One region of the Achromobacter sp. JUb104 genome, then DNA from elsewhere that is predicted to be linked to it. Evidence: riboswitches for the same ligand, from Rfam matches in the RefSeq annotation. Region 1 holds a riboswitch; the other holds the start of a gene.
The links. A riboswitch is a leader RNA that binds a small molecule or an ion and turns the genes downstream of it on or off. The one in region 1 is predicted to bind glycine.

Region 1 (15,738 bases):
GCGATGTAGTTGGCGTTCAGGATGGCCACTTCGGTGGCGCGGCGCAGGCCGTCGGCGCCCATCAGCGCGATGTACACGAACGGAATCGGCAGAATGCCGGCCGAGCCGAACGGCGCGGCCGAGACCGGGCCGACCTTGGCGTCGCCAGGCAGCTTGCCCTGCTCGTTCACCACGCCCGGCAGGTACGGCGCCAGATGCGCGCGCACCGCCACGGGACCCACGCCGGGGCCGCCGCCGCCATGCGGAATGCAGAAGGTCTTGTGCAGGTTCAGGTGCGACACGTCGGACCCGAACTTGCCCGGCTGGGCCACGCCCACCATCGCGTTCATGTTGGCGCCGTCCAGGTAGACCTGGCCGCCGGCCTGGTGGACCAGGTCGCAGATTTCGGTGACGGCTTCCTCGAACACGCCGTGCGTGGACGGGTAGGTGATCATCAGCGCGGCGAGCTTGTCGCCCACCTGTTCGATCTTGGCGCGCAGGTCGGAAAGATCGACGTTGCCGTTGGAATCAGACGCCACCACCACCACGTCCATGCCGGCCAGTTGGGCCGACGCGGGGTTGGTGCCGTGGGCCGAAGCCGGGATCAGGCAGACGTTGCGCTGATGCTGGCCGTTGGCCTGGTGGTAGCCGCGAATTGCCAGCAGGCCGGCGTATTCGCCCTGCGCGCCCGAGTTGGGTTGCAGGCTGATGTTGTCGTAGCCGGTGATTTCGCACAGCGCGGCGGACAGGCGGTCGATCAGTTCGTTGTAGCCCTGGCTTTGCGAGGCGGGCGCAAACGGGTGGATCAGCGCGAACTCGGGCCAGGTGATGGGGATCATCTCGGCCGTGGCGTTCAGCTTCATGGTGCACGAACCCAGCGGGATCATCGTGCGGTCCAGTGCCAGGTCCTTGTCGGCCAGCTTGCGCAGGTAGCGCAGCATGTCGGTTTCGGACTGCACGCTGGAGAAGACCGGGTGCTTCAGGATGGCGCTTTCGCGCGCGACCGATGCGGGAATGCCGCTGGCGGCGGCCGCGTCCAGCGCGTCGATGTCGAGTTCGACGTCGTCGCGTTCCAGGCCGGCGGCGAACACGTTGACCAGCGCTTGCAGGTCAGCGACGGTGACGGTTTCGTCCAGCGACACCGCCAGGCGCGCGCCATCGACGCGGCGCAGGTTGATGTGCTCGCACTCGGCGGCGGTCAGGATGGCCGGGGTGGCGGCGCCGGTTTCCAGCAACAGCGTGTCGAAGAAGGTGTCGTTCACGACCTTCACGCCCAGCTTGATCAGTTCACCACGCAGGATGGCGGTGCTGCGCTGCACGCGCTGGGCGATGCGGCGGATGCCTTCCGGACCATGCCACACGGCGTACATGCCGGCCATCACGGCCAGCAGCACTTGCGCCGTGCAGATGTTGGACGTGGCCTTCTCGCGGCGGATGTGCTGTTCGCGCGTTTGCAGCGCCAGGCGCATCGCCGGGTTGCCTTGCGCGTCTTTCGACACGCCGACCAAACGGCCGGCCATGTTGCGCTTGAAGGAATCCTTGCAGGCCATGAAGCCGGCGTGCGGGCCGCCAAAGCCGAACGGCACGCCGAAGCGTTGCGCCGAACCAATGGCGATGTCCGCGCCCCACTCGCCCGGGGCGGCCAACAGAGCCAGCGCCAGCAGGTCGGTGGCGCAAGCGACCACGGCGCCTTGCGCGTGGGCGGCTTCAGCCAGCTTGCGGTAGTCGGACACGGAACCGGTGCTGTGCGGGTATTGCAGCAGCACGCCAAAGCACTCGGGCAGACCTTCGGCCTCGTCACCGACGGCGATTTCCAGCCCCAGGCCTTCGGCGCGCGTACGCACGACTTCAATGGTCTGCGGATGCACGTGGCGCGAAATGAAGAACACCGGGCTTTGCGACTTGGCGCCACGGCGAGCCAGCGTCATGGCTTCGGCGGCGGCGGTGCTTTCGTCCAGCAGCGAGGCGTTGGAGATGTCCAGCCCGGTCAGGTCGGCGACCATGGTCTGGTAGTTCAGCAGGGCTTCAAGACGGCCCTGCGAGATCTCCGGCTGATACGGCGTGTAGGCCGTGTACCAGGCGGGGTTCTCAAGAATGTTGCGCAGCACGACGTTGGGCGTCTGCGTGCCGTAGTACCCCTGGCCGATGTAGTTGCGAAAGACCTTGTTGCGGCCGGCAATCTGCTTCAGCTCGGCCAGCACGTCGGGTTCGCTGCGCGAGGGCGGCAGCGCCAGCGGGGCCTGGCTGCGGATCTTGGCGGGCACGACTTCGTCGATCAGGGCGTCCAGGCTGGCGCTGCCAATCACTTGGAGCATGGCGGCCTGGTCGGCGTCGGACGGGCCGATGTGGCGGGGGATGAAGTCGGTATGGGTGTCTAGGGCGCGCGACATGGAGAGATCTCGGGGTGGTGGTGCATTTCGCGAGCCGGGCGCGCCACGAGGACGGCGCGCCCGGCTCGAACCGGCTTAACCGTTGGCGACGGCTTCGTAGCCGGCGGCATCCAGCAGCTTGTCGGCGTCGGCGGAGTTCACCGGCTTGATCTTGAAGATCCAGGTGGTGAAGGCCGATTCGTTGATCAGGCTGGGGTTGTTTTCCAGTTCGTCGTTGAAAGCGACGATTTCACCGTCGACCGGGGCGTAGATGTCGGAAGCGGCCTTGACCGACTCGACCACGCCGGCGGTTTCGCCCGCCTTCAGCTTGGCGCCGACATTCACGTCGCCAACGAAAACCAGGTCGCCCAATTGGTCCTGGGCGGTGTCGGTGATGCCGACGACGAACACGTCGCCTTCAGCTTTGACCCATTCGTGGGACGAGGTGTACTTGCGATCGGTGGGCAGGCTCATGGGAAATCCTCTAGGGAATACGGGGTAGATGAATGGTGTTGCGCGCCTCGCGCGAACGCCGCGTGCGTGTAGGCAGGCGGCCGGTCGCGCGAAGCTTCGAGTTTACGAGTGTTCGACGGCTTTGCCGTTACGGACAAAAGGCAGCTTGCAGACCAGGGCGGGCACCCATTTGCCGCGGATATCGACTTCGACCGTGTCGCCCGGACGCACGCCTTGCGGCAGGCGGGCAAAGCCGATCGACACGCCCAGCGTGGGCGACATGGTGCCGCTGGTGAGTTCGCCCGTGCCGGCCGGCGTGCGCACGGCCATGTGGGCGCGCATCACGCCGCGCTCTTGCAGCTTCAGGCCGACAAAGGCGGCGGGGGTGGCGAATTGTTCCAGCGCGTCGCGGCCGATGAAGCGGCGCTCGGCGTTCTTCAAGGACACGGTCCAGGTCAGGCCGGCCTGGTCGGGCTGGGTCAGCTCGTCCATGTCCTGGCCGTACAGGTTCATGCCGGCTTCCAGGCGCAGCGTGTCACGCGCGCCCAGGCCCGCCGGGCGCACGCCCTGGGCGGCAAGGTCGCGCCACAATTGCACGACGTCGTCGGCGGGCAGGACGATTTCAAAGCCGTCTTCGCCGGTGTAGCCGGTGCGCGCGACGAGCGTGTCGTCGCCCACGCGGGCGGCGACGAAAGGCGTCAGGGGTTCGGAGACGGCCTGCCAGGCCGGACGCGCGGCCCAGACCTTGGCGCGGGCGTTGGGGCCCTGCACGGCCACCATGGCCAGGTCGCGGCGCGGGGTGATGGCGACGTCGAAATTGCCGGCCTGCTTCACACGCTGCATCCAGGCCACGTCTTTGTCGGCGGTGCCGGCGTTGACCACCACGCGCCATTCGTCGGCGGCGAAGAAATAGATGATCAGGTCGTCGATGACGCCGCCCTGCGGGTTCAGCATGCAGGAATACAGCGCCTTGCCGGGCACGGTCAGCTTGGCGACGTCGTTGGCGACCAGGCGTTGCAGGAAGGCGTAGGCGTCGGGGCCGACAACATCGACGTTCAGCATGTGCGACACGTCGAACATGCCGGCGTCCTGGCGCACCGCGTGGTGTTCCTCAAGCTGCGAGCCGTAGGCCAAGGGCATGTCCCAGCCGCCGAAATCGACCATTCGGGCGCCGGAGGCGATGTGTTCGTCGGCCAGCGGGGTGCGTTTGAGGGTTGCGGACATGCGCGAGAACTCCGGGACGGCAATGCTTTGCCAGGGTTACGGAATGCCGGTCGTGACAAGGCTGATTGCGCTTGCACGGCATCGGCTGAATCTTCCGCCCCTCTGTCCTTTTGCCTGAGAGTTGCCCCGCGCGTGGCGGGTTTGCACCTTCGGCGCCTGGGCTGCTCGCTGTGTCCCGAATTTCGGGGCGGCGCCAGGTCTCTCCAGAGTACTGTTTTGCCGCATCCACACGGTGAAAAAACCGGGACGGGGCAAGCATGTGCGGTATCGGTTACCTGAGCGATTCTGGGCGAATTGCGCCTTCGGCGGCGGCCCACTGAAACGGCCGCTCTCTCCCGCAAACATGCGTGACAGCGGCGCCAAGCATACAACGAAAACAAGCCCCGGAAAAGCGCGATTTCGGGGCTCGGCCCCTGGGCAAACCGCTGCCGGGACCCGCGCCCAGCTTGACGCCAGCGCCGAAACTAACCCAGCGCCGTGTCCAGCAGCATCATCAGCACAAAGCCCAGCATCAGCCCGCACGTGGCGTAGACCTCGTGCCCCTTGCGGTGCGACTCGGGAATGATTTCATGGCTGATGACAAACAGCATGGCGCCCGCCGCGAAGCCCAGGCCCCAGGGCAGCAGCAACGCTGACCAGCCGACGATGGCGGCGCCCAGCACGGCGCCCAGCGGCTCGACCAGCCCCGACAACATCCCCAGCGCCACGGCGAAGGTTCGCGTGTAGCCGGCTGCCAGCAACGCCACCGCCACGACCAACCCTTCGGGAACGTCCTGGATGGCGATGCCGGTAGCCAGCGCGGTGCCCGCCACCGGATCGCCGCCCGCAAAGCCGACCCCGATGGCCAGGCCTTCGGGCAGGTTATGCAAGGTGATGGCGATGACGAACAGCCAGGCCCGGCGAATGCGGCGCGACTCGATGCCTTCGCGGCCCTTGATGAAGTGCTCGTGTGGCAGCGTGCGATCCATGATGAGCAGCACGGCGGCGCCCAGCAGAATGGCCGCCCCCACCGTCAGCCCCGCGCCCCAGGGGCCCATGCCCTGGCTTTCGGCCGCCGCGATGCCCGGGGCCACCAGCGAAAACGCGCAGGCCGCCAGCATGACGCCGGCGCCGAAGCCGAACATGCTGTCCTGGACCTTTTGCGGAATGGTGCGGGCGAACAGAATGGGCAAGGTGCCCAGCGCGGTGGCGGCGGCGGCCACCAGGCCGCCCAGCAATGCGTCAGCCACGTGCGGCGCGCGCACATCCAGATAGGCCCACAACTGGTGCAAAGCCAGGCATGACACCAAAACCGCCAGCGTCCAGACACTGATGCTGGTGGCCGCGGGACGCACGCGATGACGACTGAAGGTGTTCATGGGGCGGCTGCCTCCGTCACAGAGCGGGCTTAGCCCTTCGCAGCCGCATAGCGGCGAGCCACTTCGGACCAATTCACGACATTGTAAAAGGCGCCAATGTATTCAGGGCGACGGTTTTGGTACTTGAGGTAATAGGCGTGTTCCCAGACGTCCAGGCCCAGGATCGGGGTGTTGCCCTGCATCAGCGGGCTGTCCTGGTTGGCGCTGCTTTCCACGACCAGCTTGCCGGCGGGCGTGACCGAGAGCCAGGCCCAGCCGCTGCCGAAGCGGGTCAAGGCGGCTTTGGTGAAGACCTCGCGGAAGGCGGCCAGGCCACCCAGTTCGGCGTCGATGGCGGCGGCCAGCGCGCCATCGGGTTCACCGCCGCCTTCGGGCGACATCACGGACCAGAACAAGCTGTGGTTGGCGTGGCCACCGCCATGGTTGCGGACCGCGCCCCGTATGGCTTCCGGCAATTGGTCCAGGCGCGCGACCAAGGCTTCAACGGGTTCTTCCGTGCTGATACCGGCGCCATCCAGCGCCGCGTTCAGGCTGGTGACGTAGGTTTGATGATGCTTGCTGTAGTGGATCTCCATCGTCATCGCGTCGATGTGAGGCTCCAGGGCGTCATAGGCGTAGGGCAGCGTCGGAAGGGTATAGGGCATGCATGTCTCCGTGGGATTGGTGCCTTTGCATCGAAAGGTGCCAGTCGAAATCGAAAACATAAATGATATGTATTTTTATTTGATAAAACAATGACGGCGTGGATGTTGGGCCATTACCGCAACATTAGCGCGCCATCACCGCGCCATCACTGCTTCATCACAGCGATGACGGCAACACCCAACTACAACACCAACTACAGCGCCTTGCCGCAGGCCACGCCCGAAGCCCAGGCCCATTGGAAGTTGTAGCCGCCCAGCCAGCCCGTCACGTCCACGGCTTCGCCAATGAAATACAGGCCGGACGTGGTTTTGGCTTGCATGGATTTCTGGTCCAGGCCGCGTGTATCGACGCCGCCGCGCATCACCTCGGCCTTTTTGTAGCCGGCCGTGCCGCTGGGCACCAGTGTCCATTGATGGATGTCTTGCGCCAACGCACGCAGTGTTTTGTCCGGCGCGTCGGCCAGGCGCATCGCGGCAAGGCCGGGCTTGCCGCCCTGCTCCGCCAGATGCAGCCAGCGGTCGGCCAGCCGCTTGGGCCATAACCCGGCAAGTACGGTATGCAATTGCTGCCGGTTGCCCGACTTGGAAGCCAGCAGTTCTTCGGCCAGGTCGCGGCCCGGCGCCAGGTCGATGACGATGGGCTCGCCCGGTTTCCAATAGCTGGAAATCTGCAAGATGCCCGGCCCGGACAAGCCACGATGGGTGAACAGCAGGTCTTCCAGAAATTCGCCCCGGGTCTTGCCCTGCCCCGTGTGCAGGCCCACTTCAAGCGCCACGCCCGACAGTTCGGACAGCGCCTGCCATTGCGCTGGGTCGAAGGTCAGCGGCACCAGCGCGGGGCGCGGCTCGACCACCTTCAAGCCGAATTGGCGCGCAATCTTCAAGCCAAAGTCGGTAGCGCCCAATTGCGGGATCGCCATGCCGCCCGTGGCCACCACCAGCTTGGCCGCGCGGATCACGCCTTGGCTGGTGCGCAGTTCGAAGCCCTGTTCGCCATGGCTGATCTCGGCCACCGAACAGCCCATGCGCCACTGCACATTGCCCGCGTCGCACTCGGCGCGCAGCATGTCGATGATGGATTCGCTGGAATCGTTGCAGAACAACTGGCCACGATGCTTCTCGTGCCAGGCGATGTGATGGCGCTTCATCAGCGCCAGAAAATCCTGCGGCGTATAGGCCGACAGTGCCGAGCGGCAGAAATGCGGGTTATCGGACAGAAAATTGGCGGGTCCGGTCCCGATGTTGGTGAAGTTGCAGCGGCCGCCGCCCGAAATGCGGATTTTCTCGGCCAGGCGCTCGGTGTGGTCGACCAGCACCACGCGCAAGCCGCGCTGGCCGGCTACCGCTGCACACATCATGCCAGCGGCGCCGGCGCCGAGTACGGCTACATCAAACATCAGGACTCCAGACCCGCCGGGTCTTATTCTTCGATCAGGCAATCAACGTAGTAGCGCTTTTCGCCATCCGGACCCAATTCATCGGCCAGGCCGTGAATATAGGTTTCGAAGCCGGGGAAGCGCTCGTTGAATTCACGCGCGAATTGCAGGTACTGCACGATGGTGCGGTTGAAGCGTTCGCCCGGAATCAACAGCGGAATGCCCGGGGGATACGGGGTTAACAGCACGCCCGTGACGCGGCCTTCCAGCTTGTCGATGTCGACGCGCTCGACCTCGCGGTGCGCCATGCGCGCGAAGGCGTCCGACGGCTTCAGCGCCGGCACCATGTCGCTCAGGTACATCTCGGTGGTCAGGCGGGCGACGTCGCGCGCGCGGTAGGCTTCGTGGATTTCCTGGCACAGATCGCGCAGGCCCATGCGCTCGTAGCGGCGATGCACGCGGCAGAAGTCCGGCAGGATGCGCCACAGCGGCTGGTTGCGGTCGTAGTCGTCCTTGAACTGCTGCAACGCGGTCAACAGCGTGTTCCAACGGCCCTTGGTGATGCCGATGGTGAACAGGATGAAGAACGAATACAGGCCGGTCTTTTCAACCACCACGCCGTGCTCGGTCAGGTACTTGGAGACCAGCGCGGCCGGGATGCCGGTTTCGCCGAAGCTGCCCGACATGTCCAGCCCCGGCGTGATGACCGTGGCCTTGATCGGGTCCAGCATGTTGAAGCCTTCGGCCATTTCGCCGAAGCCGTGCCAGTGGTCGTTGGCTTCCAGGATCCATTCGTCGCGGTTGCCGATGCCTTCGGACACCAGGCGGTTCGGGCCCCAGACCTTGAACCACCAGTCGTTCTTGCCGAATTCCGATTCCACCTTGCGCATGGCGCGGCGGAAGTCCAGCGCTTCGCGGATGCTTTCCTCGACCAGCGCGGTGCCTCCGGGCGGTTCCATCATGGCGGCGGCCACGTCGCACGACGCGATGATCGCGTACTGCGGCGACGTCGACGTGTGCATCAGGTACGCCTCGTTGAAGACGTTGCGGTCCAGTTTGCGGGTCTCGGATTCCTGCACGATGATCTGCGAGGCCTGCGAAATGCCGGCCAAGAGCTTGTGCGTGGAGTGCGTGGCGAACACCATCGCGTCCTGGCTGCGCGGGCGGTCCTGGCCGATGGCGTGCATGTCCTGGTAGAACTCGTGGAACGAGGCGTGCGGCAGCCAGGCTTCGTCAAAGTGCAGCGTATCGACATAGCTGCCGAGCTGTTCCTTGATCATTTCCACGTTGTAGATGACACCGTCGTACGTGCTTTGCGTCAGCGTCAGGATGCGCGGATTCTTGTTCACCGCTTCGCGCGCGAAGGGGTTGGCTTCGATCTTCTTGCGGATGTTGTCCGGGTGGAATTCTTCCAGCGGGATCGGCCCAATGATGCCCAGGTGGTTGCGCGTGGGGCGCAGGAACACCGGGATCGCGCCCGTCATCGTGATGGCGTGCAGGATCGACTTGTGGCAGTTGCGGTCCACCACGACAACGTCACCGGCCGCGACGTTGGCGTGCCACACGACCTTGTTGGACGTGGACGTGCCGTTGGTCACGAAGAAGCAGTGGTCGGCGTGGAAGATGCGGGCGGCGTTCAGTTCGGACTCGGCCACGGGGCCGGTGTGGTCCAGCAGTTGGCCCAGTTCGTCCACGGCGTTGCAGACGTCGGCGCGCAGCATGTTTTCACCGAAGAACTGGTGGAACATGCGGCCCACGGGGCTCTTCAGGAAGGCGACGCCGCCCGAGTGGCCCGGGCAGTGCCAGGAATACGAACCGTCTTGCGCGTACTTGACCAGCTCGCGGAAGAACGGCGGCGGCAGCGAATCCACGTAGCTGCGCGCTTCGCGGATGATGTGGCGCGCCACAAATTCGGGGGTGTCCTCGAACATGTGGATGAAGCCGTGCAGCTCGCGCAGGATGTCGTTCGGAATGTGTTCCGACGTGCGCGTCTCGCCATACAGATAGATGGGGATGTCGGCGTTGCGGAAGCGCAGTTCGCCGATGAACATACGCAAGTTCTTGATCGCGCTGGCCACGTCCTCGGGGGAGTCCACGTCGAACTCTTCATCGTCGATCGACAGGATGAAGGCGCTGGCGCGGCTTTGCTGTTGCGCAAACGAACTCAGGTCGCCATAACTGGTTACCCCGATCACCTCGACGCCCTCGGCCTCGATCGCTTCAGATAAGGCACGAATACCCAAACCGGACGCGTTCTCGGAACGGTAGTCCTCGTCGATGATGAAAATGGGGAAGCGAAATTTCATGCAGGCGCTCCTGGGGGCATGGCGGGTTCGGACGCGTAACGCGGCGCGAGTGTACTGCTAGTAAAAATCCGGCTGATGACAGACGGCGCGAGCCCCCGCCGACAGGCGGGAATGGCCGAATTGTAGGGCTGTTTTTCTTTCAGTCCTACGGGAAATCCCCAGATAGGCCGAACGGCCGTTGTCATCGCGCCAAAAGCGGCGGCTTTCGGCGCGGCGGCAGCGGCTGCCAAGGGGAAAACCTACCGGATGGTGCAAGCCTCACCGGCCCGCAAGGCCGAGGTGAACTGCTCGAAGTAGGCGGGAATGGACTCGGTGGCCCCGTCCCGGATGCGGCGCTCGACCTTGGCGATGGCGCCAAAGCAGACTTCGGCCCCGGGGTCGCCGCATACGAGCACGACGGGGTCGTCGTCGTCGCAGACTTCATACAAGCCGCCATGCGCGCGGCGACCCACCTCGTAAAGGTAGGCGGCGGCGCCGACGGTCTGCATGGGGGTCAGGGGCAGGCTGCCCAGGTGGGCGGCCTCTAGCGCGTCATCAAGCGCATGGATGCTGGACAGGGAGTAGTCCAGCACGGCGCCGGTGGATTCGGCGACTTCGACAAAGTGTTGCGCGGCGTCCGCCACCCGCTCGACAAATGCACCCTGCACTTCGTCAAGATTGGCGTCCTGGTTTATCTTGAGGAAACCGAACATCGTTGGCTCCTTTGTGAAAACCGCAAGCGGCAATAGCCCGATTATAGGCGGCGGCTTTGCCTATACTGCCCCGCAAGGCCCACCAACGTTACCTATTCCCAACACTTGACGCCCATGACCTCACCGCTAGTCAGACGCCTGACCACCCCGGATGCCCCGTCTTTACGACGCCTGCGCCTGGATGCGCTGATTGAAACGCCCGAATCGTTCGGATCAAGTTACGAAGAGGAACACACGCTGACACTGGAAGATATCCAGGCGTGGATCGCGCCGCAGAACGATGGCGCGATGTTCGGCGTCTTTGACGACGAGTCGCTGGTGGGCATCGTGGGCGTGGGCCGCCAGCGCAAGTTGAAGATGCGCCACAAGGCGCACATCTGGAGCATGTACGTGGCGCCCGCGCAGCGCGGCCGTGGCTTGGGCCGCTTGCTGATGCAAGCCGCCATCGCGCACGCGCGCACCATGCGCGGCATTCGCCAGGTGCAGTTGAGCGTCACCGCCAACAACGCGGCGGCGGCATCGCTGTACGCCAGCCTGGGGTTCGCGGAATACGGTACCGAGCGCGAATCGCTGTGCGTGAACGGCCAGCTTTATGACGAGACCTTGATGGCGCTGCCGCTCGACGGCAAGTAGTGCGCACGGGCGAGGATCGTTCAAGGTCTTGTCCGACCTCGCAGCCCTGTCAGACCCGATCAGACCCGATCAGGCCCGATCAGGCCCGATCAGACCCAATCAGGCCCGGTCATGCCGCCGAACCGCGCCGCCGCGCGCCATAGGCGCACACCTGATTGCGCCCGCCATCCTTGGCTTTGTACAGCGCCTGGTCGGCCGCCTTGATCACCGCTTCGGGCGCGCGCAAGGCGTCGCCCCGCTCGGCCACGCCGATGCTGACGGTGACACGCATCGGTCGCGCATTGCGTCCACCACGCGCGCCGCGCCGACGCTGGCCGAGCTGGTCCGCCTTGGGCCGCGCCGGCTTATCGCGCAAGCGCATCTGGTACGCCTCGATGGCTCGTCTGACCGACTCCAGATGCGGCATGCTTTCGGCCGCCGTCTTGCCGGGGAACACCAACGTGAATTCTTCACCGCCGTAGCGATACGCCTGGCCGCCTCCCGGCACGCGCCGCAATTGCGAGGCCACCATGCGCAGCACCTGGTCGCCCACGTCATGCCCGTGGGTATCGTTGAACGCCTTGAAATGATCCACGTCGGCCATCGCCAGCGTGTACACGCGGCCCATGCGCTGCAAGCGCTCGTTCAGCGCGCGGCGCCCCGGCAAGCCGGTCAGCTCGTCGCGAAACGCCATGTGAAAGCCTTCGTGCGCCAGCGAGATGCACAGCGCGGTAAGCGCGGCGGCCGACATCAAGGCCAGTTCAATCGGGTGATGCTCGCCGCGCGGCAAGGCCCACGCCATGCACACAAAGCCCAACCATTGCCCCGCCTGCTGCGGACGCCCGTAGCGCAGCAGCAGCAAGGTCAGCGTCAAGCCGGTGCCCAGCAGCGCCACCAGGGCTTCAATGGGCACGCCCAGGCGCGCCAGCTTGCCTTGCACGGCCAGGGTGCCGAACACTTCCACCATGCCGTCCTTGCCGATCAGTGCAATGCCCGCCACACCGACGGCGATCAGCCCTGCGCGCAAGGCAAGGTCCAGCAGCATGTTGGAACGTTCCGCCCACAGCGCGTTGATGGTGTAAGCCACCGCCCACCAGGCCAGCGCGGGCCCCAGCGCCCAGGGCGCCTCGCGCGCCAGCGTTGGCCACAACACGGTGGCGGCCAGCACGCACAGCATCAGCGCCAAGGTTTGCGAACGCTGGTACATCAGGCAGATCGCCGCGCCAATCAACGCCATCACCCAAGGCACGAACGGCACAATCAATGTGAGCGCCGGCGGCCATTCCCGCCACAGCATGAGCGCGACCGCGGCGGCGACTGGCAGCGCGGGATAAAACAACAGGGGCAGCCAGGGAATATGGGGGTAACGCACGGGGGTCGGGCCTTGCTCAGCTTGCAGAGATGACGTCGCCAAATCGGCAAACACATATATCCTTTTTACGGTCGCGGGCGGGGGTTCTTTAGCGCTTGCGCCGCAACACCGCGGACGCACCGTGTGCGTGATATGGTTTTCTTCCGTCTCACACAGGAACGCCTTCATGCAGCTTCTCGTCAATATCGATGTGCCCGATCTGGATCACGCCGTTGACTTCTATCAGCGCGCATTCGGGCTGACGCTGCATCGACGGCTGGGGCCGAAGGCGGCGGAAATGCACGGCGCCAACGCCCCCATCTACCTGCTTGAAAAAGCCGCGGGCACGCGTGCGACCAGCGCCTCGCCGCAATGGCGCGACTATGCACGCCACTGGACGCCGGTGCATCTGGACGTGGTGGTGCCCGACGTGGACCGCGCGGTCGATCAGGCCGTGGCGGCCGGCGCGCACCTGGAAGACGCCGCCACGACCCACGCCTGGGGCCGCATCGCGCACCTGAGCGACCCCTACGGCCATGGCATCTGCATTCTGCAATTTCTGGGCCGGGGCTATGACGAGCTGGTGGACGACACCGACGTGCGAATCGCACCCGTTGCGGCCGCTGATTTCGACGCGCTGGCGGACATTCGCGTCGAGGCCATGCGCGACAGCCTGGAACGGGTGGGCCGCTTTGACGCCGACCGGGCACGCGCGCGGCTACGCGACAACTTCCGCCCGGATTGCACCTGGTGGATAGAACAGGGCGGACAGCGGGTGGGGTTTTATGCACTGCGGCCAGATGGCCAGGGCCTGCGGCTGGACCACTTGTATCTGGTACCCGCCGCGCAGGGCCAGGGCTTGGGCGGCCGTGTCCTGCAAGGCATTCTGGAAGACGCCGACCGGCGTGGGTTGCCGGTCAGCGTGGGCGCGCTACGCGGTAGCGACGCCAACCGGTTTTATCGCCGGCACGGCTTCGTGCAGACCGGCGAGACCGAATGGGATATTGCCTACCTGCGCGAGTGTCCGCGTCAGGAACTGCGTCAGTAACTACGCCAGTAACTACGCCAGTAAGGGCATCAACAACTGCATCAGCAACCGCTCAACGGCCAGCGCGCGGCGCCCGCGCGCCGAGCCATCAGGTGCGCGGCAAGGTCACGCCGCGCTGGCCCTGGTACTTGCCGCCCCGGTCCGCGTACGAGGTCTCGCAGACTTCGTCGCTTTCCAAAAACAGCATCTGCGCGCAGCCTTCGCCGGCGTAGATCTTGGCGGGCAGCGGCGTGGTGTTCGAGAATTCCAGCGTGACGTGGCCTTCCCATTCGGGCTCCAGCGGCGTCACGTTGACGATGATGCCGCAGCGCGCGTAGGTGCTCTTGCCCAGGCAGATGGTCAGCACGCTGCGCGGAATGCGGAAGTATTCCACCGTGCGGGCCAGGGCGAAAGAGTTCGGCGGGATGATGCAAACATCACCCTTGAAGTCCACGAACGAGCCTTCGTCGAAGTTCTTGGGGTCGACGATGGTGGAATTGATGTTCGTGAAGATCTTGAATTCGTCGGCGCAACGCACGTCGTAGCCGTAGCTGCTGGTGCCGTAGCTGACGATGCGCCCGCCATTGGCCGTGCGGACCTGGCCCGGTTCAAAGGGTTCGATCATGCCGGCGTCGGCCTGGCGGCGGATCCAGCGGTCGCTTTTGATGCTCATGGTGGCAATGGTGCTAAAGGGGATGAAGTGGGGGCCATTTTACTCAGTTCCCCCAGAACGTCCGGTAGACCAGGGCAATACCGTTCACTGATCCGCCCTTCAGGTCCACCGACAGCCCGCGCGCCAGCCGGTAACTGGCTCGGCCCACGGTCTCGCTGCCCGCCAGCCCCTGCTCGACGCTCAGCGTAATGCCGTTGGCGAACGATTTGCTGGCCACCAGGAACTGGGTGGCCAACTGGCTGTTGCTGTCCCGGTTTACGTTACCCGCCACGGTGCGGTCGGGCAGGATGCTGCCCGAACTGCCAATGTTGCCGGTACGCACGCTGACGTCGTCCAGTCCGAACTGCTTGTAGAACGGCTGCCCGCCCCCCAGCAGCGCGGTGCCCACCGATACCAGCAGCGCTGCGTCGCTGCCGCTTTCGTCGGGCCCCCGGCCCAGCAGCAGCCACGACAGCTTTTCCACGTCGCTGACGTCGGGGTAGGACACCAGGTCGATACGCGGACGCTGGGCGGTGCCCACCACCTTGACACCGGCTTCCACCTGTTCGCCCGTCCGCAACGCCTCGATATCCAGTATCGGGTTGTCCAGCCGACCTTGGAACGTCAGCGTGCCACGGGTCAGCCGCAGCTTCTGGCCATAGGCCTCGATGCCGCCGCCCCGCGTGCGCAAGGCGCCCACACCCGTCAGGCGACCGTCATTCAGCAGGATCCGGATGGAACCGAGCAGGCCGGCGTCCAGCCCCATGCCCGTGATGTAGAAGCGCGGCCCCATGTCGAACTTCAGGTTCATGCTGGTTTGCAGCGGCGTGGATACCGTGGCGCCGTCCTCGCCGGCGCGGATGACTCTCACGTCGTCGTCCAGCGACGGCACGCCCTGCAGGATTTCCAGGCTGAACCAGCCGGCGTCGGCTTTCAGGTCGCCCACGATATCAATGCGCGGCATGGCCGCCGTCAGGTTGATGGTGCCGGAGACCATGGCGTAGCGGTCCGAGCGTTGCAGCGCCGGGAAGCGGTACAGCGTCAGCTTGATGTTGCCGCCGCCATCCATGATGTTCCACTGCCCGCTCGCCTCGGCGTAGCCGCCCTTGGCCTCCGGGTTGGTCGTGATCCATTCCTTGGTGCGCCATTCGGCGGGCATCACGCGCAGCGCCGCCGGAAAGCGCAGGCTGTCCAGCACCAGGCGCTGACCATCCAGCCGCGCCGACAGCGTGCCGTCGACTAGGCGCACGCCGTCGTCGATGCGCACCACGCGCAGCTTGTCGCCCCGGATGGTGCCGGTGGCCGCCCATTTTCCGGCCAGCGTGCCTTGGACATCGATATTGGCCTTGACCGCGCCGCCCACTTCCATCGTGTCGCCCACGAACAGGCTGACCCAGGCCAGGTCGGCAATGTCGGCGTCAAGTTTGGCGCGCAGGGGCTGGCGCTCGTCCAGGGCCATGCCGCCGTTGGCGTCCATGCGCAGCACGGCCGTGCCGGTGCCGCTGACGGTACCCATCTTATTGGTGGCCAGATTGATCTTGGCGTCCAGGCGGCTGGCGTTGGGGGACGTGGGCGTAGCGGTCAGATCCAGCACCAATGCCTTTAACCCGAGCGGAATGGGCGGGTCGCCGGGAATCAGCAGATCGCCTTCACGGCGGGCGATGCGGGCCTTGCCGGCCAACCGGCCGTCGAATT
Region 2 (15,738 bases), on a different contig from region 1:
ACGCTGGAACGGCGCTTTCGGCAGGCCACGGGCAACAGCATCGTGGAATACCTGCAGCGCGTGCGCGTGGAAGCGGCCAAGAAACGCTTGGAAAGTTCGCGCAAGAGTGTGGCCGAAGTCATGTATGAAGTGGGCTACAACGACACCAAGGCGTTTCGCGATATTTTCAATAAATACTGCGGCATGTCGCCGGTGGGATATCGCGGACGGTATCAGTAGAAAATCGGACTCCTCTTACAGATGTTCGGGGCGCTCTCGGCCTATCCTTGATGCGTCGCGGCCTGACTCCCAGGCCCGGGAGGCAAGCCGACATGAGCATCAGCGTGACCCACGACGATCCCCGCTACAAGACCCTGAAAAAGGGCTTCAACCTGCGGTGGCCCGCCCAGCCCGAAGATGCGGCCGCGCGCATCGAACTCTGTGAAACACCCGATGACGCGGCCCGTGCCCTGTCCCGCATCGTGGCGCAGGGCAAGCGCCCCACGATACGTAGCGGGGGCCACTGCTATGAGGACTTCGTCTCGAACAATCCGGGCGGCGCCATCCTTGACCTCAGCTTGCTGGACCGCGTGCCTCCGTCATCCGACGGGCTGCTGCGCATTGCCGCCGGTTCGCAAAACTGGAACGGCGACCTGGACCTGTACAAGCGTCATGGCGTGTCCTTGCCCGGCGGCTCTTGCTATTCGGTGGCGGCGGGCGGCCACATCACGGGCGGCGGCTACGGCCTGCTGTCGCGCCTGCAAGGGCTGGCGTGCGACTGGCTGAGCGCGGTCGACATCCTGACCGTGGACGCGGGCGGCAACGTCGTGCCGCGCACCGTCGACGCCACGCGCGACGCCGACCTGTTTCGTGCCTGCCGAGGGGCGGGCGGCGGAAACTTCGGCGTGATCACCAGCTATGGTTTTGCCACGTTGCCCCAGGCTCCGCGCGAAGTGGCCATCGCCACCGTTGCATTCGACTGGGCCGGCATGACGCCCCGGCGCTTTGCGCAACTGCTGGACATCTATGGCAGCTATTGGGAAACGCGGGGCAGGGCCGCCGACACCTGGGGCATGTTCTCGTTGCTGAAGCTCACGCATCAGGCGGCGGGGCAGATCGTGATGATCGTGCAGTTCTGCAACCCCGACGGCACTTGCCGAGACCTGACGGTGCTGCAAGATTTTCTGGACCGCTTCCGTGCCTGCGCGCCGGTTGCCGCGCGGGCCACCACGCCAGGCCTGCCACGCCCGCGCATGGGCGGCGACCTGCTTTGCAGCGAGCCGCACACGGTTATCCGCTACGACTGGCTGGCGGCCACGCAAACGCTCAATGGCTCGGGCCCCAACCAGCGCGGCAAATACAAGTCCGCCTACATGAAACGCAACTTCAGCGTGCACGAGTCCGCGCGCATTTACACGCATCTGACTCGCGACATGCCCGGCGCTGACCTGCGCCAGTCGCTGTTGCAGGTGGACTCTTACGGCGGCGCCATCAACCGGCCCGAACGCCTGCGCGACACCGCCGTGCATCAGCGTGAATCGGTCATGAAGCTGCAATACCAAACCTACTGGACCCATGCCGACCAGGACGCCATCCATTTGCGCTGGATGACGGATTTTTACCGCGACGTGTATACGGACCCGGCGGCCCCTTCGCCATTGTCGGGATTCGCGGGCACGCCGTATCCGGGGGATAGGTATCAAGGCTGCTACATCAACTACCCCGACCGCGACATGCTCGCGCATGATTTTTGGCCGCAGTTGTATTACGGAAAGGGCGAGCTTTATCCGTTCCTGCAACAGGTCAAGCGCCGCTACGATCCGAATAATGTCTTCCACCATGCGATGTCGGTGCGCCCGTGATGACGCACGATTCGCCTTGCCGGAGCCTGCCATGAACACCTTCTTCAGCGCGCCGCGCAGATCCTTCATCCAGCTTGCCGGTGGTTTGTCGGCCGCGAGCGCGGCGGCGCCGTGGCTGTCCGCGATGGGCGCGTCGGCATCGGCCCCATCTTCCACATCCCTTACATCCCCCGCTGATCCCGCCGGCTTTGCCTATGTGGGCACCTACACGCACGATGCGCCGGGCGGCACGGCAGGCGGGCCACCGTCCGCGGGCATCCACGTGTTTGCGATGCGCGCGCAAGGCTGGCGGCTGGTCCAGGTAATGGAAAGCGACAACCCGTCCTATCTGGCCGTGCATCCCACGCGGCGCTTTCTGTACGCCATCAACGAGATCGAACACTGGCAAGGGCTGCCCCGGGGCACGGCCGAGGCCTACGCCATTGATGCCGCGGATGGCAGCTTGCGATTGTTGAACCGGCAGCCCCTGTCCTTATCCAGCACCGCGCCAGCGCACCTGGCGGTATCGCCCGACGGCAAGCATCTGGTCACTGCGCAGTACCTGGGCGGCACCTACAACGTGCTGCCCATCCAGCGCGATGGTTCGTTGGGCGCGGTGTCAGGCATCGTCAAGGAAACCGGCTCTGGCCCGCGTCCCGAACAGCAATCCGCCCACCCGCACATGGTGCTGTTCGACCCCACCGGCCAGCGCGTGCTGGCTACTGACCTGGGCAGCGACCGCATCAATGCGTTTACGCTGGCAGACGGCAACTTGTCGCTCTCCGCGCGCACCGAACTGCCTGCGGGCAGCGGGCCACGCCATCTGGCGCTGCATCCCGACGGCGCGCTGCTGTATGTCGTCAATGAGCTCGATGCCAGCGTGTCGTGCTACGGGTATGACTCCATCGCGGGCCGTGTGCTGGAACACCGCCACACCGTCCCGGCCACGCCGGCGGGCTTTACTGGCACGGCCAACGCGGCGTCACTGCTCATTCATCCATCCGGCCGCTATCTGTATGTGTCTACCCGCCGCGTCCAGAACGATCATCCGCAGGCGGACAGCATCGGCGTCTTTGGCATAGGCGCGGACGGCGCGCTCACGCCGCTGCAAGTCTGGACGGAAGGGCTGCGCTTTCCGCGCGCACTGACCATGGCGCCGGACGGCGGCGCCTTGTACGCGCTGAACCAGAAAGGTGATTCGATCCTGCGCTTGCGCATCGATGCCGCAACGGGGCGCCTGGACAACCCCGACGTGGTGGCCCAGGTGCCCACGCCGGTGTGTCTGGTGTTCGCCTGAGCCTTCATACCCATTGGCGTCATTGCATCCATCGCGGCTATCGCAGCCGTCACAACTGCCGTAGTCGCCTCAGACACCGGGGAACCCCTCCGCCCGCTCAGCGTCGAACCGTTCATGAACGCCAACCCTGTCTTGCGCTTCATCAGGCGCATCGTCGTACTTTCCTTGTTGGCCGCGCTGGCCGTTTGGGCGTGGCCCCGCCTGCCCGATGCTGCGCGCGCGCCGTGGCATATGGCGCGGCTTGCGTGGCAAGAAGCGCCGACGTCATTGCCCGTGCCGGTGCAGGGTGTTTCCTCGCGACGCCTTTCCGACACCTGGGGCGCCGCGCGGTCGAACGGCCGGCGCCACGAAGGCATCGACATCTTTGCCCCCCGGGGCACGCCCGTGCTGTCCACCACCGAAGGCGTCGTGATGCAGGTGGGCACGAACAACCTTGGCGGCCAGGTGGTATGGGTGCTGGGCCCCGGCCGCCAACGGCATTACTACGCGCATCTGGACGGCTACGCCGACATTGAACGCGGGCAATTGGTGGCGCCGGGTGATGTGCTGGGTTATGTCGGCAATACGGGGAATGCCCAAGGAACCCCGCCGCATCTGCATTATGGAATTTATGACGGCGGGGCCATCAACCCGTATGCGCTGTTGGTGACCCAGAAAACGCCGCCCTGACGCTTTCCGTCAGCACCTGCGCCGTCGCCGCCGATAAGGTCCAGCCCAAGTGCCCATGTCCGGTGTTGTAGAACACTCCCGGGCGTTTGCCCGGCCCCACACGCGGCAGCATGTTGGGCGTCATGGGGCGCAGGCCGCACCACGGGACGACCCGCGATGTCATCACGCCGGGGAAATGCTTGCGGGTCCAGTCGATCAGCGGTTGCACGCGCTCGGCACGGATGTCCAGGTTGAAGCCGTTGAACTCGGCCGTGCCGGCTACGCGGAAGCGGTCGCCCAGGCGGCTGGTGACGATCTTTGCGGCTTCGTCCAGCAAGCTGACGTGGGGCGCGGCTGCGCGGCTGTCGGCGTCGTCCAGGTGCACGCTGATCGAATAGCCCTTGACCGGGTAGATGTTCAACCTGTCGCCCAGCAGCTTGGCGAATTGTCTGCTGGCGGACCCCGCGCACACCACGATGGCGTCGGCCTCGTGCGGTTCGCGTTCGGTGCCGCCGTTGCGCAGTACGTCCAGCCCGTAACCGCCGTTGTGCGGGCGGATGGCGCCGATGTCGGCGTCTTGCACGAAGCTCACGCCACGGCGTTCGCAGGCGCGGGCCAGGCCTCGGGTGAACTTGTGGATGTCGCCTGTGGCGTCCGATGGCGTGTAGAAGCCGCCGTGGCATCCGGTTTGCAGGGTGGGTTCGATGGCGCGGGCTTCGTCGGCCGTCACGGCGTAGCGGTCCAGGCCGCCGGCTTGCAACAGCGTGTTGGCGCGGTGCGCCGCCTTGAAGCTGTCGGCGTCATGGTAGATGTGCAGGATGCCCCGGCGTTCCAGGTCGAAGTCGATGCCTTCGGCCTCGGCCATGTCGAACAAGTGCTGGCGCGCCTGGATGGCCAGGCGGGTAGTGGCGATGGTGTTGTCGCGGTAGTTGGGAATTTGCGCCATGAACTGCGCCAGCCACGAATACTTGTGCCAACTGAACCGGGGGTTCAGCAACAGCGGCGCGTTTTTGCGCAGCATCCAGCGCAGCCCTTTGAGAATGGTGGCGGTGCTGTTCCAGACCTCGGCGTTGCTGGCGGACAGTTGGCCGCCGTTGGCGTAGGACGTTTCCATGGCGGGATAGCGCTGGCGGTCGTAGACGGTGACCTGGTATCCCAATTTGCACAAGGCATAGGCGGACGTGACGCCGGTGATACCGGCGCCAATGATGGCGATGCGGGGCATGGTGGCTCCAGAGGGTGTGGCCGCAACCAATACGGATGCGGCACCCCATCTGTCTTTGATACCTGAGAGCTTCACCCGGCCGACGGGTGCGGCGGGGTTCCCCTTCGGTGGGCGCGCACGGCGCCTCTCTCCAGATTGTCTAGACGCGCGCAGTCCTGTTGCCTGAGAGTTTCCGGGGCGGTTGCTCCGTCGGCGCCGGCCGCAAGGGCCAATCTCTTCTACGCGGTTTTGAATCGACGGGGTAGAGAATAGCCAAGTTCCTGTCGTAATTGATTCAGGGTTAGTACTATGTCGCGTTCGCCGCCTGCGTTGTTGGACCGGCGCAAACCAAGAGGACGATAGGAATGACGTTTCACGCCGCGCGACGCGCCGTCTTGCAAGCCCTGGCTACCGTGGCCGGCGGCGCTGTGTTTTCTTTGGTGGCCGTGTCCGGCGTTCAGGCGGGCTCGTCGCCTATGAAGGCTGATCAATCCGCCACCTCGGGCCAGCCCGTACGTGCCGAGCCGGTGCCTCCTGGCGCCGATATCGACGACGCCGTGCATGCGCTGATGCAGGAGTACGACGTTGCCGGTCTGGCCATTGCCGTCACGCGCGATGGGCACCATGAGTTCCGGAACTATGGCGTGGCCTCGCTGCAAACGCACACGCCTGTCAGCCGCGACACGCTGTTCGAGCTAGGCTCCATCAGCAAGACCTTTACCGCCACCCTGGCAACCTATGCCCAAGCGTTGGGCAAGCTGTCGCTCTCCGACAGCCCGGCGCGCTTCTTGCCGACCTTGCAAGGCACGGCATTCGGCAAACTGAACCTGATCCACCTGGGTACCCACACGGGTGGCGGCTTTCCCTTGCAAGTGCCGGACGTTGTGACGGACGACGCCCAACTGATGGCCTACCTGGCCGCGTGGACGCCGCGCTACGCGCCGGGCACGTACCGCACCTATGCCAACCCCAGCATCGGCATGCTGGGCGTGGTGGCGGCCAAGAGCCTCGGCCAGCCTTATGCTGAAGCTATCGAGAAGACGCTGTTGCCCAAGCTGGGCTTGTCCAACACGTATATCCACGTGCCGGCCGCCAAGATGGGCGACTACGCGCAGGGCTACAACAAGCAGAACGCGCCCGTGCGCGTGAACCCGGGTGTGCTGGCCGACGAAGCGTACGGCGTGAAGACCAGTGCCAGCGACCTGATCCGTTTTGTGGACGCGAACATGGGTGTGGCGTCTGCCCCGCGCGAATTCAGCGCCAAGGCCGCGCGGGAAGCGAGGATTGCCAAGCGCGTCATTGGTGACACCGTAATTGCCAAGGCGCTGGCGGATACGCACGTGGGCTACTACGACCTGGGTCCGATGACGCAAGACCTGGCGTGGGAACAACTGGCGTACCCGGTGACGCTGGAAGCGCTGGTTGCCGCCAATGCCGGCACGATGAACAGCCAGAGCCAACCGGCCAAGGCCTTGACCCCACCGCAAGCGCCGCGCGCCGATGTGTGGATCAACAAGACCGGTTCCACCAACGGCTTTGGCGCCTACGTGGCGTTCGTGCCGGCCAGGAAGGTCGGCGTGGTGATCCTGGCGAATCGGAATATTCCGAACGAAGCGCGCGTGCGCCTGGCGTATCGCATTCTTGAGGCGGACGCGCACTGAGGGCTTGGCTAGCGCGCACCACCCGCGCGCGGCAATAGCCCCATCACTTCCAACCGCTTGCACAACTGTCCCAGGCGCTCCATTTTGTAGGCATCCACGTCTACGCCGGCGTAGTCGTAGAAGCCTTTGCCATCTCGCAGCCCATTGCGGCCTTGTTCCATGTTGCGGGCGATGACGTCAGGCGACGCGAAGCGCGGGCCGATCTCGCTTTCAAGGTAGCGCGACGCGTAGTACAGGATGTCGCCGCCACCCCAGTCGATGAATTCCAGCAAGCCCAGCACCGAAAAGCGCAATCCGAATCCCAGGCGCACGGCGGTGTCGATGTCTTCGGCGCTGGCCACGCCTTCCTCGACCATGCGGGCGGCTTCGTTCATCGCCAGTGCCTGAATGCGCGGCACGATGTAGCCCGCCGACGGCGCGCACTGCACGGGCACCTTGCCGGCCTGACGTAGCACGTCCAGCAAGGCTTGCAAGGCGGCATCGTTTGTACGCGGCCCACGGCTGACCTCAACCAGCGGAATCAGATAGGCCGGGTTGAGCCAGTGCGCGTTCAGAAAGCGTTCCGGGTGTTGCACCAGTTCCGCCAGCTCGGTCACCAGAAATGTTGAGGTGGTTGACGCAATGACGGCGTCCTTCGCGCAGACCTGCCCCAACCAGGCGAAGGCGTCGCGCTTGGCGTCCAGGCGTTCGGGCACGGCTTCGAAGATGACGCGCGCGTGTTGAAGATCGGCAATGGCGTCGTCGCGCCCGCACAGGCGCACGCGCTGCATGGCGGTGTCGGCCTGGTCGGCGTCCAGTAAACCCAGGCGGCTTAGCGTGCCCAGTTCGCGGCGCAGGTTGGCCCGCACGCGCGCGTGGTGCTCGGCTTGTTCGGCGGGCGTTCTGGGCTTGATGTCGATAAGCGTCACGTCGCGGCCGGCATGCACGTACGACAAGGTGATGCCTTCGCCCATGCGGCCGGCGCCGATCACGCAGATTCTGTCTTCCATGTTCAGCACCCCTGTTCCAGCAATTCCGCCATGCCGGCGCGCGACAAGCGGTCCAGGCCCAGGCGTTCCAGCGTGCGGCCCTCGGCGTAGAGATCGCGGCCGGTGATGGCGCTGGCGATATTCAGCAGGCCCTGCGCCACCGGCGTCGGCACGCCCGCCCAGCGGCCGGTGGATACCAGGAATGACAGGCCCAGCCGCGTGTCTTCCAGCATGTAGCGGTGCGTGTGCAGGTCGATGGTTTCGCGCCAGTCGCCGCTGTCGGTCAGCTTGCCGTGCGCGCCGCGGCCGTACATCCATTCGTCGCCTTCGCTGGCGTAGTGGTCGGCCAGCGGAAAGTGCGGCGCGGCGTAGCCCAGCGCCTCGCGGATGGCCACGCGTTCGGCGTCCAGTGCGTCGGTCACGCGGCGGATGGACGGCTGCGTGCCTTCGTTATGGATGTCCCACTTGTCGAAATGCTCCAAGGGCCCGGCATTCATCAGAATAAGCGGCGGGTGAATGATGGGGCCGGCGTTCATCAGCGCGCCGGCCAGCCCGTCTTCAATGGGTTCAATGCTGGGGTAGGCCTGGCCCAGCAGCGCCAGCGCGTTGTCGGCCAGGCGGCTGGGAAACACGCCCGTGGGCAGGCGCGTGGCGTAGCCGCTGATCACCACCGTGTTGCCGTGCTTGCGCGCCAGATAGGGCAGGGTGCCGGTTTCCGCGTAGGCGACGCGGGCGGGGTTGCCGGCGTCTTTCTGCGCGCGCGCGAAGAGGTAGCTGCCGAAGGTTCCGGGTGGCAGGAACACCACCTGGCCGTCTTGCAGCAGCGGCGCCAAGGCGGGGGCAAGCGCGTCGTGGGTGGTGCAGGGCAGGGGAATGACCAGCACTTGCGCGTCGGCCACGGCGTCTTGCAAGGCGTCGGTCAGCGCCAGATGGCCGGGGCCGGAACCCAAGGGAACCTGACGGGTGCCGCGATAGTCGGTGACCGTCAACGCGCCGGCATCGCGCAAGCCCCGGAAGGCGGCGCCGTCGCGGCGCCACCAGCGCACCTCGTGTCCTTTTTCGGCCAGTTCGGCGGCTGCCGCGTAGCAGCCGTGTCCGCCGCCTATGACGCTGATTCGCATGATCAAGCTCCTTCGATGAAGGCTTGATCCTAGCGGTGGTGCGTGGCGCGGGCTGCGCCAAACGCGCAAGCGCCGTTCAGATCCGGCAAGGGATTACAACGCGCGCAACCCGTAGGATGGGTGAAGCGCGAGAATCCTTAAAAAAGAACAATGCTGCGCAACGCGCGCAACCCATCAAGCAGCGATGGAATTCTTAACCCCCGCAGCCACGACACCACCTCCGCGCGATGGGTTACGCGCGATCTCCATTCCATTTTTTTTGGATGGCGTCTCGCGCTTCACCCATCCTACGATGCTGGCGCAAGGTGTCCGAGGGCAGGCAGCTATGAGTTACGCGCGAATGCTGCGCAACGCGCGCAACCCATCATGCAACGGCGGAATTCTTAACCCGCGCAGCCACAGTACCACCCCCGCGCGATGGGTTACGCGCGATCTCCATTCCATTTTTTTTGGATAGCGTCTCGCGCTTCACCCATCCTACGATTTTGGCGCAGGGTGTCCGATGGCAGGCGGCCGTAGCGCTTGCGGTAGTGGGTGGCGAAATGGCCGAAGCTGGTTACGCCGTGGCGCAGCAGGATGTCGGTCACGCTGTCGCCCGCGCGGGCCTGTTCCAGCGCGGCATGCACCAGCGTCAGGCGCTGGTTGCGCACGTAGTCGCTGGGGCTCTGCTTGAGAAACTGCGTGAAGCCGTTTTGCAGCGTGCGCACGGACACGCCGCAGTGCGCCGCCAAGTCAGCCAATGAGATCGCCTCATCGACATGGGTCTCGATGTAGTCGCGCGCGCGGCGCACATGCTGCGGCAAGGGCTGGCGATGGTCGGCGCGCAGCGCGTCGGAATAGTTATGCGGCAACTGCGTCAGCAGCAAGGCCAGCAGATAGTCGGAAAAGCCCGCCGCCAGCGTCTGCGTCACGCCATCGATGGCGGGGTGCTGGTACAGCCGGCAAAGATAGTCCAGCGTTTCGCGCACGGCGGCCAGGCCGGGGGAATCCGGGCCGACTGCCAGGTCGAAGACCAGCGCGTGCTTGATGGGCCGGTCCAGCAGGCGTTGCAGCTGATGTTCAAGCGCCTGGCGTTCCACGCGCAGGATCAGGTTGCGGCAGTCGCGGCCGATGCTGATGATGCTGGGTTCGGACGGCGACGAAATCGTCAGGCTGCCCGCTTGCATGGCCGCGCTGCGCTTGCCCAGCGTGACCAGGCCCGAGCCTTGCAGCGTGATGCGGATCAGGTAGTAGCTGGCGATGTCGCCCGCGTCGATCTCGACTTCGGCGCCGTAGTGCAGATCAAACAGCGCGGCGTTGCCGAAGAACACGCCGTACAGCCGCGACTGCAAGGGTTTTCCCTGGGCGACGCACATGCGGTGCGACCACAAATGTTGGCTGACCTGATCCTTGACCTCGGCGGCGTTGCCCGAGTTCAGCAAGCAATGGCGGTTCAGCGGATAGGTGTCGTTGAACATGCTTTCCTGCGCGGTGGGAACAGTCGTTGCGCGCGGCGTATAGAGTCCAGCGGCGCAAAGACCTACAAACGATGGACAAAACAAGGACAAGACAAGGGAAAAACATGACTGACGCCACGCTGCCGCCACTGGCCAAAAGACGCTACGCCTACGAGTGGTACGTCGTGGTGATATGCATGCTAGCGTACATATTTTCCTTCGTCGACCGGCAGATCCTGGCGCTGATGATCGAACCGATCAAGCACGATCTGCAACTGTCCGACACGCAGTTCAGCCTGCTGCACGGCCTGGCGTTTTCCTTGTTCTATGCCGTCATGGGCATTCCCATCGCCTTGCTGGCCGACCGCTATTCGCGCCCGAAGATCATCGCGATCGGCGTGGCGTTCTGGAGCCTGGCGACGGCTGCCTGTGGCCTGTCGCGCAACTTTGCGCACATGTTCCTGGCGCGCATCGGCGTGGGCGTGGGCGAGGCCGCCTTGTCGCCCGCCACCTATTCCATGCTTAGCGATATGTTCCCGCGCGACAAGCTGGGCCGGGCGGTGGGCGTCTATTCGATAGGTTCGTTCATTGGCGGCGGCATGGCCTTCCTGATCGGCGGCTACGTCATCAACCTGCTGAAAAGCGTGGACAGCGTGGTGGTGCCCTGGGTGGGTGCGATGCGGCCCTGGCAGGTCACGTTTTTTATCGTGGGCTTGCCCGGCTTGCTGGTGGCGCTGCTGATTCTGCTGACCGTGCGCGACCCGCAGCGCCTGGGCCTGCGCCGCGCCGCCGACGGCCAGGCGCAAAAGCCCAGCATCCGCGACACGTTCCAGTTTCTGGGCCGGCACCGGCGCACCTTCTTCTGCCACTACCTGGGCTTTTCTTTCTACGCCATGGTGCTGTTCGCGCTGCTGAGCTGGACGCCCGCGTTCTACATGCGCCGGTTCGGCATGTCGCCCGTGGATACCGGCTACATGCTGGGCGTGGTGGTGCTGGTGGCCAACACGGCCGGCGTCTTCTGCGGCGGCTGGTTGATGGACGGGCTGGCCAAGCGGGGCTATCGCGACGCGCCGTTGCGCGCGGGCGTGATCGGCGCGGTAGGCATGGCGCTGCCGGCGGTGGCGTTCACGCAGGTGGACAGCTTGTGGCTGTCGGTGGGCTTGCTGCTGCCCGCCATGTTCTTCGCTTCGTTTCCGATGCCGACGTCCACCGCCGCGATGCAGATCCTGCCGCCCAATCAGATCCGCGCGCAGGTCTCGGCGCTGTTCCTGCTGATCTCCAACCTGATCGGCCTGGGGCTCGGCACCACGGCGGTGGCCTTGCTGACCGACCGGCTGTTCGGCACCCCCGGCGCGGTGGGGCAATCGCTGTCGCTGCTGATTGCGGGGGCGACCGTGCTGTGCGTGCTGCTGCTGGCGGCGGGCTGCGCCAGCTATCGGCAGAGCCTTACGCAAGAGCACGGCCAGGCCAACGTCTTGTAAATGGGGCTTGGCAGGGCGCTGGTACACAGCGCAGAATCGGGCGAATCCTAACCAGAACCCGTGCCGCGAGCTTGCGCGGCCGCCATGTCAACAGGAGTCCCCATGAGCCTTGCCCCCGCTACCGAAACGCTGGCCGACCTGCGCGTGGATGGCGCGCGCCTATGGCAGTCATTGATGGATCTGGCGCAGATCGGCGGTACTGAAAAAGGCGGCGTGTGCCGCCTGGCCTTGACCGACCTGGATCGCCAGGGGCGCGACCTGTTCGTGCGCTGGGTAGAAGAGGCCGGCTGTGACGTGCGCGTGGACGCCATCGGCAATATCTTCGCGCGCCGCCCGGGCCGCAACAACGACTTGCCCGCCGTCATGACCGGCAGCCACATCGACACCCAGCCCACGGGCGGCAAGTTCGACGGCAACTACGGCGTGCTGGCCGGGCTGGAAGTGTTGCGCACGCTGAATGACCATGGGGTGCAGACGGAAGCGCCGCTGGAACTGGCCGTGTGGACCAATGAAGAGGGCTCGCGCTTTGTGCCGGTGATGATGGGCTCGGGCGTGTATGCCGGGGCCTTTACCTTGCAGCATGCGCTGGCGCAGCAGGACCGCGAGGGCGTGAGCGTCAGCCAGGCCCTGGAGGCCATCGGCTATGCGGGCCAGGTTGCCGTGCCGCCAGCGCGGCAGGACGGCGTCCCTGCCTATGGCGTAGGCGCCTACTTCGAGGCGCACATCGAGCAAGGTCCCGTGCTGGAAGCCGCCGATACGGTGATTGGCGTGGTGACCGCTGCCTTGGGCCAACGCTGGTACGACGTGGTGCTGACGGGCGTCGAGGCGCATGCCGGCCCCACGCCCATGCCGCTGCGCCGCGATGCCTTGCTGGCGGCGTCCGAGCTGGTGCTGGCGGTGAACCAGATTGCCCTGGCGCACGCGCCGGATGCGCGTGCAACGGTGGGCTGGATGGATGTGTTTCCCAATTCCCGCAATGTGATTCCCGGGCGCGTGCGCCTGACGGTGGACCTGCGCGCGGCGGACGACGACACGCTCTCGGCCATGGACGCAGCCTTGCGCGCGGCGGTGAGTGCCGCGGCCGATAGCCGTGGCGTCACGGCGCAGATCGAGCAGGTGGTGTACTTTGCGCCGCAACCGTTCGCGCCCGCCTTGGTGGAGTCGGTGCGCGAGGGCGCGCGCGAGCTGTCCTTGTCGGCGATGAGCGTGGTCAGCGGGGCCGGGCACGACGCGGTCTATGTTGCCCGCGTGGCGCCTGCCGCCATGATCTTCGTGCCGTGCAAGGACGGCATCAGCCACAACGAAATCGAAGACGCGCGCCCGGATCATCTGGAGGCAGGATGCAATGTCCTGCTGCGCGCCATGCTGGCGCAAGCGGGCGTCGCCAACTGATGCGTTGATGCGCTAATGCGCCGACGCGCTGATGCGCCGACGCGCTGATGCGCGGACATGTGCATGCTGCACCAAGGCGGCGCACGGGGCGCGCACGTCGCGCCGCCTTGGTGCCTGCCGCCCATCTGGCTTCTAGCCCCCCCGTCTCTTGCCCACGTGGCCCCGCACCCGCTGGTATTCCCTTTGCTTTGATCTTCCACGCGCGCACGGATGCGTTCGCACGGCGGGCGGGCTGGGCACCGCGCGCCACGCCGCACCCAGCATCATCACGCCCCACCTTGGGACTATCCCTGACTCTGCCTCCCACCTCCAAAAATGGCACGGATATTGCTTATACAAAATCTGTGTACTAACCCTGTTCACGCGCGCCGCACCCTCGCGGGGAAGGCCTTTTGCAAGACATTGGAGAACCACATGCAGACACGGAGTTTCCGCCTCAAGTCCTATGCCGCCGCGCTTGCGTTGACGGCGGCCGGCGTTGCAGTGATTGCCCCTGGCGCGGCCCATGCCGAAAAGGTATTGCGCATCGGCATGACCGCCGGCGACATCCCCCGCACGCTGGGCCAGCCCGACCAAGGCTTTGAGGGAAACCGCTTCACCGGCATTCCGATGTACGACGGCCTGACGCAATGGGATTTGTCCAAGAAGGACGGGCCCAGCGTGCTGATCCCCGACCTTGCCGTGTCGTGGGACGTGGACGCGGCGGACAAGACCAAGTGGGTGTTCAAGCTGCGCCCCGGCGTGAAGTTCCATGACGGGTCCGACTTCAACGCCGACGCCGTGGTCTGGAACGTGGGCAAGGTGCTGGACAAGAGCGCGCCGCAGTTCGACGCCAGCCAGGTTGGCGTGACGGCCTCGCGCATGCCGACTTTGAAGTCCGCGAAAAAGATCGATGACCTGACGGTGGAATTGACGACGTCCGAGCCGGATTCCTTCCTGCCGATCAACCTGACCAATCTGTACATGGCGTCGCCCGCGCAGTGGAAGAAGAAGCTGGCCGAGGTGCCGGCGTCGGTCACCGATGCGGCCGAGCGTTCGCAAAAGGCCTGGGCCGCCTTTGCCGCCGATGCCTCGGGCACCGGCCCCTTCAAGATGGCCAAGTTCGTGCCGCGCGAACGGTTGGAAGTGGTGAAGTACGACCAGTACTGGGACGAAAAGCGTCGCCCGAAGATCGACCGCGTGGTGATGCTGCCGCTGCCCGAAGCCAATTCGCGCACGGCCGCCTTGATGTCCGGCCAGGTGGATTGGATTGAAGCGCCGGCGCCGGATGCCTTCGACGCCATCAAGAGCCGTGGCTTCATCATCTATTCCAATGAACAGCCGCACGTGTGGCCGTGGCAGTTGTCGTTCAAGGAAGGTTCGCCGTGGCTGGATGCGCGCGTGCGCAAAGCGGCCAACCTGTGTGTGAACCGGGGCGAGCTCAAGCAGTTGCTGGGCGGCATGATGGCCGAACCCAAGGGCACGGTGCCGCCGGGCCATCCGTGGTGGGGCAATCCCAAGTTCGACATCAAGTACGACCCGGACGCGGCGCGCAAGCTGATGACCGAAGCCGGTTATTCCCAAGCCAAGCCGATCAAGGTGAAGGTGCAGACGTCGGCATCGGGCTCCGGCCAGATGCAGCCTCTGCCCATGAACGAGTTCGTGCAGCAGAACCTGAAGGACTGCTACTTCGACGTGAGCTTTGACGTGGTGGAGTGGAACACCTTGTTCACCAACTGGCGCAAGGGCGCCAAGGACCCGTCCGCCAACGGCAGCGACGCCATCAACGTCAGCTTCGCGGCCATGGACCCGTTCTTCGCGATCGTGCGCTTTGTCAGCACCAAGACCTTTCCGCCGGCCTCCAACAACTGGGGCTATTTCGGCAACGCCGAAATCGACGGCTTGATCAAGGATGCGCGCACCACCTTCACCCCCGCCGAACGCGACGCCGCCTTGGCCAAGCTGCATGCGCGCGTGGTCGAAGAGGCGCCGTTTGTCTGGATTGCGCATGACGTCGGCCCGCGCGCGATCTCGCCGAAGGTCAAGGGCGTGGTGCAGCCCAAGAGCTGGTTCATCGATATCGCCACCATGTCGATGGATTGATCCTGAACGCGCTGGATGCCGCCCGCCGACTTGTGCGCGCGGCGTCCAGCGCCCTAGCCGGTGACGCCTATGCTGTCTTACATCTTGCGGCGCATCGTGTACGCCTTGCCCATCATGGTGGGGGTCGCGCTGCTCTGTTTCCTGTTGATCCATCTGGCGCCTGGCGATCCGCTGGTGTCCATTCTTCCTCCCGATGCGTCGGCCGACCTGCAACGGCAACTTATGCAGCTCTACGGCTTTGACCGCCCCTTGATCGAGCAATTCGCCGGCTGGCTGTGGCGCGCGCTGCATGGGGACCTGGGTACGTCCATCGCCACCGGCCGCCCCGTTTCCGCCGAGGTCTTCAAGGCGGTGGGCAACACCTTGCGGCTGGCCTGTCTGGCCACGCTGCTGGGCTTTATCGTCGGCGCCTTCCTGGGTTTTGTCGGCGGCTACTTCCGCAATTCGCCGATGGATCGCGTGGCGTCCTTCGTGTCGGTCATCGGCGTCAGCGTGCCGCACTACTGGCTGGGCATGGTGCTGGTCATCATTTTCTCGACGCAACTGATGTGGCTGCCGCCCACGGGCGCGGGGCCGGGCGGGTCGGGCGAATGGGTGCCGGACTGGGCGCATTTCCGCCACATGATCC

Region 2: it holds a riboswitch for glycine, as region 1 does, so the genes downstream of both, M2361_RS02820 (D-amino acid dehydrogenase) here and gcvT (glycine cleavage system aminomethyltransferase GcvT) in region 1, are expected to answer to the same signal.

The regions. Positions count from the first base shown of each region.
Region 1 covers NZ_JANUEY010000002.1:773,607-789,344, forward strand. The annotation lists gene gcvP (aminomethyl-transferring glycine dehydrogenase) at 1-2,369, opposite strand, end outside; gene gcvH (glycine cleavage system protein GcvH) at 2,445-2,822, opposite strand; gene gcvT (glycine cleavage system aminomethyltransferase GcvT) at 2,925-4,025, opposite strand; glycine riboswitch at 4,118-4,242, opposite strand; glycine riboswitch at 4,278-4,373, opposite strand; gene M2361_RS15445 (ZIP family metal transporter) at 4,490-5,383, opposite strand; gene M2361_RS15450 (superoxide dismutase) at 5,413-6,027, opposite strand; gene M2361_RS15455 (NAD(P)/FAD-dependent oxidoreductase) at 6,222-7,424, opposite strand; gene M2361_RS15460 (arginine/lysine/ornithine decarboxylase) at 7,448-9,709, opposite strand; gene M2361_RS15465 (hypothetical protein) at 9,949-10,401, opposite strand; gene M2361_RS15470 (GNAT family N-acetyltransferase) at 10,516-11,034, shown strand; gene M2361_RS15475 (diguanylate cyclase) at 11,144-12,385, opposite strand; gene M2361_RS15480 (GNAT family N-acetyltransferase) at 12,552-13,412, shown strand; gene dcd (dCTP deaminase) at 13,501-14,064, opposite strand; gene M2361_RS15490 (translocation/assembly module TamB domain-containing protein) at 14,108-15,738, opposite strand, start outside.
Region 2 covers NZ_JANUEY010000001.1:610,391-626,128, forward strand. The annotation lists gene M2361_RS02800 (GlxA family transcriptional regulator) at 1-219, shown strand, start outside; gene M2361_RS02805 (FAD-binding oxidoreductase) at 312-1,841, shown strand; gene M2361_RS02810 (beta-propeller fold lactonase family protein) at 1,873-3,117, shown strand; gene M2361_RS02815 (M23 family metallopeptidase) at 3,232-3,786, shown strand; gene M2361_RS02820 (D-amino acid dehydrogenase) at 3,743-4,990, opposite strand; glycine riboswitch at 5,131-5,221, opposite strand; gene ampC (class C beta-lactamase) at 5,335-6,630, shown strand; gene M2361_RS02830 (3-hydroxybutyryl-CoA dehydrogenase) at 6,639-7,619, opposite strand; gene M2361_RS02835 (NAD/NADP-dependent octopine/nopaline dehydrogenase family protein) at 7,622-8,719, opposite strand; gene M2361_RS02840 (AraC family transcriptional regulator) at 9,142-10,176, opposite strand; gene M2361_RS02845 (MFS transporter) at 10,281-11,636, shown strand; gene M2361_RS02850 (Zn-dependent hydrolase) at 11,739-13,028, shown strand; gene M2361_RS02855 (ABC transporter substrate-binding protein) at 13,443-15,110, shown strand; gene M2361_RS02860 (ABC transporter permease) at 15,180-15,738, shown strand, end outside.